2 regions of the Herbaspirillum sp. Her3 genome follow, and region 1 is predicted to be linked to the other one. Evidence: predicted binding sites of a transcription regulator. Region 1 holds the regulator's gene; the other holds the start of a gene.
The links. Region 1 encodes sigma-54, which starts transcription at its own class of promoters, with help from an activator protein. Its sites were predicted from a motif close to TGGCANGNAANCTGCTTT; they were not measured.
Positions count from the first base shown of each region.

Region 2: ACVC5H_RS19940 (CmpA/NrtA family ABC transporter substrate-binding protein) is a predicted target of sigma-54. The motif match lies at 1,708-1,725, and genes of this name have one in related genera.

Region 1 is NZ_CM176328.1:1,109,616-1,113,022, forward strand. It holds gene grxD (Grx4 family monothiol glutaredoxin) at 1-108, opposite strand, end outside; gene hpf (ribosome hibernation-promoting factor, HPF/YfiA family) at 493-855, opposite strand; gene ACVC5H_RS05100 (RNA polymerase factor sigma-54) at 1,009-2,499, opposite strand; gene lptB (LPS export ABC transporter ATP-binding protein) at 2,568-3,311, opposite strand; gene lptA (lipopolysaccharide transport periplasmic protein LptA) at 3,314-3,407, opposite strand, start outside.
Region 2 is NZ_CM176328.1:4,368,671-4,372,077, forward strand. It holds gene ntrB (nitrate ABC transporter permease) at 1-170, opposite strand, end outside; gene ACVC5H_RS19940 (CmpA/NrtA family ABC transporter substrate-binding protein) at 230-1,546, opposite strand; gene ACVC5H_RS19945 (DUF3309 family protein) at 2,061-2,219, shown strand; gene ACVC5H_RS19950 (hypothetical protein) at 2,428-2,805, shown strand; gene osmB (osmotically-inducible lipoprotein OsmB) at 2,949-3,164, opposite strand; gene ACVC5H_RS19960 (hypothetical protein) at 3,207-3,407, opposite strand, start outside.

The DNA of each region.
Region 1 (3,407 bases):
GGCCTTGCCGGAAAAGCCGCATTGCGGGAATTGCGCAGTGCCCTTCATGAACAGCACCACAGGGTTTTGGGTCACGGTTTCTTTGATCCAGGATTGGACGTCGCTCATGGCTATGCCTTTAAAAATGGGATTGCCGACATTATAGGGAAAAGCGGGCAGCCGCGTTGAAAACGACTGCGCGCCGGCAGTCTGCGCAATGCGGCGGAAAATTGCATAAAGGAAATAATTTATATGATATGCAAGCGCTGAGATCTGATATGAGGATGCCAGCAGAAGCCTTCAAGCGGGGCAGCGGATCAGTGCTCGCTGCAGGGGGGCAGTGGCTGTGGAAAAGTTGCCTGCGATTATCTTTTATATCTTTTCCACAGGCGTCGCCGCTTGACAGCGCGACCAATGAAAAAGGGCGCTTGCGCGCCCCTTCCTCATGAGATTCGGCTGGCGTTCTCAGCAGCCCTGTGGGCTGCGAGGCAGCTTGCCGATGGTGTCCTTGGCTTATGCCGCTCCGGCCACCGCATCGGCCGGCGCTTCATCCGGCAGGCGCTTGGCCATGGAGTGATGTTCCTGCAACTTGTCCTTGTGCTTGATGACCTGGCGATCGAGCTTGTCGATCAGCGTGTCAATGGCAGCATAGAGGTCGTGCGCAATGCTTTCTGCATGTAGATCCTTCCCCTTGATGTGGACGTTGATTTCCGCTTTTTGGCGCTTTTCCTTTTCTGTGAGTTTATCTACGCTCAGGATCACGCTGACGTCGATCACGTTGTCGAAATGGCGCTTGATACGCGAGAGCTTGCTTTGCACGTATTCCCGGATGGCGGGGGTCAGTTCGAGGTGGTGTCCACTGATGGTCAGATTCATACAAGACTCCTATCGTGAAGTCACTGGAGGTTCGTTCAAGCTATCCTTGCTGCAGCTGTACCACGGGCACGGTCTTCGTGTCGGATGGCATGGGCATCAGCGAGATGCTTGCCGGAACACAGCAACGGTACTGCAGAAAAACTGAGGAAAAACTCAGAGGGACTTGCGGAGATTGACCGGCGGAATCTTCAACACTTCGCGGTATTTGGCGACTGTGCGTCGCGCGACCACCATGCCTTGTTCTGCCAGCATATCCGCAATCTTGCTATCGGATAATGGGGTCTGCGGGTTCTCGGCTCCTATCAACTGTTTGATCAGCGCCCGTATCGCGGTGGAGGAGGCTTCGCCTCCGGTTTCAGTCGCGACGTGGCTACCGAAGAAGTACTTCAACTCAAACATGCCGTGCGGCGTGAGCATGTATTTTTGAGTTGTCACGCGAGAGATGGTGCTCTCGTGTAGACCCAGTGTATCAGCAATTTCACGCAGCACAAGGGGTCGCATGGCCACTGCCCCATGTGAAAAGAAGTTTCTTTGACGCTCCACAATAGCCTGTGCGACTCGCAAAATCGTGTCGAAACGCTGCCGCATATTCTTGATGAGCCACTTGGCTTCCTGCAGCTGCGACGACAGCGATCCCTCCCCCTTGGCCTGCTTCAGCGCACTGGCATACATCGCATTGACACGCAGCTTGGGCATGACCTCATGGTTGAGCATGACCTGCCAGCCGTTCTTTGTTTGTTTGACAATCACGTCCGGCACCACATAGTCCGAGGCATCGCGCGCGAAATCGGCGCCCGGATGCGGACGGCACTGGCGGATCACGGCCTGGGCTTCGCGCAGGTCTTCGTCATCGCAATCGAGGGCTTTCTTGATCTTGTTGAAGTCGCGCTGGGCGAACAGCGGCAGGTAATCTTCCACGATGCGCAGCGCCAGCTTGCGCGTGACGAAGGGGATCTTGGGCAGGCGCCGGATCTGCAGGGCCAGGCATTCACCGGCACTGCGCGCACCGACGCCGGCCGGGTCCAGGCTCTGCAGCAGCTTCAGGGAAATCGACAGCTCTTCCATGTCGATGCCCAGTTCTTCGGGCAGGCGCGCGAGGATGTCTTCCAGGGGCTCTTCGAGATAGCCGCTCTCGTCGAGCGCATCGGTGAGCAGCTCCAGCAGGGCGCGGTCGCGCTGGGTGCGTGCGGTCACGCGGATCTGTTCCAGCAGGTGCTCGCGCAGGGTCAGTTCATGGGCTTCGAGTTGCGGGCGGGCGTCGTCGTCGTCGGGCGACTTGCCGCTGCGGGCCACGTCGTCGAAGCTCCAGTCGGCGTCACCGGTGACGCCGTTGTCGGGATTGTTGTCCTGGTAGTCAAAACTGGAATCGCCATCGGCGGCGGCCGGCGCCGGTTCGGCGCTGCCTTCGCCCGAGGTATCCGCCACGCCGCTGGAGGGAGAGCTGGAGACGGCGCCATCGGCCAGCAGGCGCACCGAATTGTCGAGCGCATCGTCGAGGCGCTCCAGCAAGGGATTGTCCGAGAGGATCTGTTCCAGTTCCTGGTGCAGTTCCAGCGTCGACAGCTGCAACAGTCTGATCGACTGCTGCAGTTGCGGCGTCAATGCGAGGTGCTGCGAGGTACGTAACTGGAGAGACTGTTTCATCTGTCTTTCTGGAAGCGGCGTGGTCCGCTGGTTGCACTGCCTGTCGTTGCGTCAGTAGGTTGACCTGCTTACATGCGGAAGTGTTCGCCCAGATACACGCGGCGCACCGATTCGTTGGCGATGATCTCTTCCGGACTGCCGCTGGCCAGCACCGTGCCCTGGTTGATGATGTAGGCGCGGTCGCAGATGCCCAGCGTCTCGCGCACGTTGTGGTCGGTGATGAGCACGCCGATGCCGCGTTCCTTCAGGAAGCGCACGATGCGCTGAATCTCGATCACGGCAATCGGGTCGATACCGGCAAAGGGTTCATCGAGCAGCACGAAGCGCGGATCGGTGGCCAGTGCGCGGGCGATTTCCACGCGGCGGCGCTCACCGCCGGAGAGCGACAAGGCCTGGCTCTCGCGCAGCTTCTCGATCTGCAGTTCATGCAGCAGGTTGTTGAGGCGGCCCTCGACTTCATCGCGCGAGAGCGGCTTGCCTTCTTCACGGCGCAGTTCCAGCACCGCGCGGATATTGTCTTCCACCGTCAGCTTGCGGAACACCGAGGCTTCCTGCGGCAGATAGGACAAGCCCATGGTGGCACGCTTGTGGATGGGCATGCGTGAAATGGCGGTGTCGTCCAGCGCGATCTCGCCGCCATCGGAAGGCACCAGGCCCACGATCATGTAGAACGAGGTGGTCTTGCCGGCACCATTGGGGCCGAGCAGTCCGACCACTTCACCGCTGCGCACTTCCATCGAGACGTCGCGCACCACCTGGCGCGCGCCATAACTTTTCTTCAGGCCGCGAACGACCAGCGAGCTGGCGGTCATCGTTACTGGTCCTTTCCGGTCTGGCGACGCGGTGCAGGCTGCGCCGGCGTGGTCTTGGCGGCCGGCTGGGCCGGCACGGCGCTGCCATCCGGCGGC
Region 2 (3,407 bases), 2.3 Mb from region 1:
ACGATCTTCTTGCGCAGGCTGCGTGCCCTGGCCGGGACGGCAGCGGGTGCGGCCTGCGCTTCGTTGGCAGCGGCCGCGCGCACCGGCTCGACGGCAGGAACAGATCCGCCATGGCTGTTGCCGGCGGGCTTGGCGTTGTCGCCCATGATGCTTTCCACGACTGCACTCATCGTTTTCCCCTTGCTCGATACACTTCACCGTAATGGCCCCGGCCTGCGGCCACAGCTGCTTACACCTTGATCTTGAAGGACTGCGCGTAGGCCGCCGGATTCTTGCCGTCCCACACGATGCCATCCACCAGTTTCGAACTGCGCATCACCTCCTTGGGCAGCGGCGTCTTGGTCATGGCCGCGGCCTCCTTGTAGAGATCGATCTGGTTGACCGATTTGGCCACGGCCAGGTAATCCGGGTCACTCTTCAACAGGCCCCAGCGGCGATGCTGGGTCATGAACCACATGCCGTCGGAGAGGAAGGGGAAGTTGACCTGGCCTTCTTCATAGAACTTCATGTAGTTGGGATCGTCCCAGGTCTTGCCCAGGCCGTTCTGGTAGCGGCCGAGGATGCGCTGGTCGATCACGTCCTTGCTGGTGTTCACATAGGACTTGTCGGCGATCACTTCAGCCATCTTGTTCTTGTTGACCAGCGAGGCATCGATCCACTTGCTGGCTTCCAGGATGGCGGCCATCATCGCGCGGCAGGTGTTGGGATACTTCTGCACGAATTCGCGCGAGGTGCCCAGCACCTTTTCGGGATGGTCCTTCCAGATGTCCTGGGTGGTGATGGCGGTGATGCCCACGCCATCGACGATGGCGCGATGGCCCCAGGGTTCGCCCACGCAGAAGCCATCCATGTTGCCCACCCGCATGTTGGCCACCATCTGCGGCGGCGGCACGGTGATGACCTTGGCATCCTTCATCGGGTTGATGCCATTGGCGGCCAGCCAGTAATACAGCCACATGGCATGGGTGCCGGTAGGGAAAGTCTGGGCGAAGGTGTATTCGCGCTTGTCGGTCTGCATCAGCTTGTAGAGCGAGGCGCCATCGACGGCCCCCTTGTCGGCCAGCTTTTTGGAGAGTGTGATGGCCTGGCCATTGTGGTTCAGTCCCATCAGCACGGCCATGTCCTTCTTCTGTCCGCCGATGCCCAGCTGCACGCCATAGATCAGGCCATACAGCACGTGGGCCGCATCCAGTTCGCCATTGGTCAGCTTGTCGCGCACGCCGGCCCAGGAGGCTTCCTTGCTGGGGACGATCTTGATGCCGTACTTCTTGTCCAAACCCAGCACCGAGGCCATCACCACCGAGGCGCAATCGGTCAGGGGGATGAAGCCGATTTTCACTTCTTCCTTTTCCGGCTTGTCGGAACCGGCTGCCCAGGCGCCGCCCGGGGCCAGGCCCAGCATGCCGCCACCGGCAGCCAGGGCCGCGCCCTGCATCAGCTTGCGGCGCTTGCCGTCCACTGCCTGCACAGAATCGACCTGCGCGCCCTGTGCGCTGTCGTTGTCCACCAGCACGCCTGCCTTGTCCACCTGACCCTTGGATTCCATAGCCCTGTTCCCCTTGCGTTGCGATTTGTCGAAAGCCCAAACAAAAAAGGCGTGTTCCGACATGGGTGAGCCATATCGGAAGACGCCTTTGTCCTGGACGGCGCGACCGTCGTTGGCCACACCTTCACATTGCTTGCGCACTGCTGCGCTGTGACCATCGTTCAGCAAAGAGCGTGCCAGAACCTGGGTGCTCGCCGCAAAACCGCATGCAGCCTGACCTGGCGGCACATGGTGCGGCCTGACGGCAACGCCCCGACAGCGCGGACGGCGCGATCAAATCGGGCGTGGCCCGCACTTCCGTTGTGCCTTGCACCAAGTTGGCAGTGATCTGTCAGCCAAGGCAGGGGCGCGCGGCCACCTACCCGCGCTTGCAGGATTTTCCTACAGCACATTGCGAGGGGCGCTGATCGTGCGGCGATGAGGGCCGCCCTAAGATGGCCCCAGCTTCACGCATCACCCGGCGCTTCTTGCACCCTGGCGGGCAAGAGCGAACTCAATAAGAAAGGAGAAATCCATGACCCTCGGCACCATCCTGCTCATCGTCCTGATCCTGATCCTCATCGGCGTCATCCCGGCCTGGCCGCACAGCCGTGGCTGGGGCTATGGTCCCAGCGGTATCGCTGGCACCATCGTCATCATCCTGCTGATCCTGCTGCTACTGGGCAAGATATAAGGCGGGGCGGCGGCCGGCCGGTTCATTCCCCGGCTGCCATGCGCCCCTGCCCTGGTCCACTCCCTTCCCTCCCGCAAGCCTGATACCATCCGGTGGCGGACGGGAAAACGGCGCGGCCGGTGCCTGTCACCGGCCGCGCCGTTTGCTTGCGGGCATCCTCACGCTGACGGCTCTTCCTATCTCCGTAACGTGATGAGGCTCCCAACCGATGAACAATAAATTCCTCACTCCTTTCCTGCCGGGCATCCTGGCTGTCGTGTCCCTGCTCGGGGCGGCTACCGTGCATGCGGCCGAGGAGGACGTCAGCAAGGCCGATCCCCAGCGCTGGTACCAGGAAGACAACAGCCCCCGGGCCCGTCTGCGCAACCTGAACCAGGAAACGGCGGCCGCCTATGCCGAGGCGCTGAAGGCCTGCCGCAGCCTGCGCGGCAAGGAGGCCGCTGCCTGCCGCAAGGAAGCAGCACAAGCGCGTGCGGAAGATACGGCACGCGCCGGACGTATCTTCAAGGACTACCAGGCAGCACAGCCAGCTGCGGCAGCGCCTGCCCCCTCATCCAGGCACTCGCACAGGCACGCCAGACAATAAGCGCTCGCATGCACGCGCTGCATGCAACAACGCCGCGACGAGATGACTCGTCGCGGCGTTGTTGATGATCCTGCAGTGGCCCTGCTCAGCGATCGCCGGCGGTTTATCAGTCGACTTAGACTTATAGCGGACTGATGTTCGACTTATTTGCCGACCTGATTGCCGATCACGCCACCCACGGCAGCACCACCCACGGTACCGAGGCCGCTGCCTCCGGTGAGTACGGCACCGCCCACTGCACCGGCGCCTGCGCCGATGGCGGTATTCTTGTCTCGCTGGCTCATGTTGCTGCAGCCGCTCAGTGCCGTGAAGGCACAGATGGCTACGGTGGTCACTGCCAGTGTCTTGATGGTCTTCATGATGACTCCTTCCTCTTTGTCAGATGGGGGAGCGTCCGGCGTTCAGGTCGACGGGCGCATGATCACGCGCGGTGCCTGGGCAGGCGCCTGATTGCGATAGACCGGTGTGCGCGGTGCGGCCTCATGGCCACGCTCGCCTTGCGCATCCTTGCTCTTGGCCGCGCGTGCGCCATACAGCAGCACGGCGTTCTGCAAGGACTTCGAACGCTTGGTCTCGGCCATGTCCATGTAGCGGAATTTCTT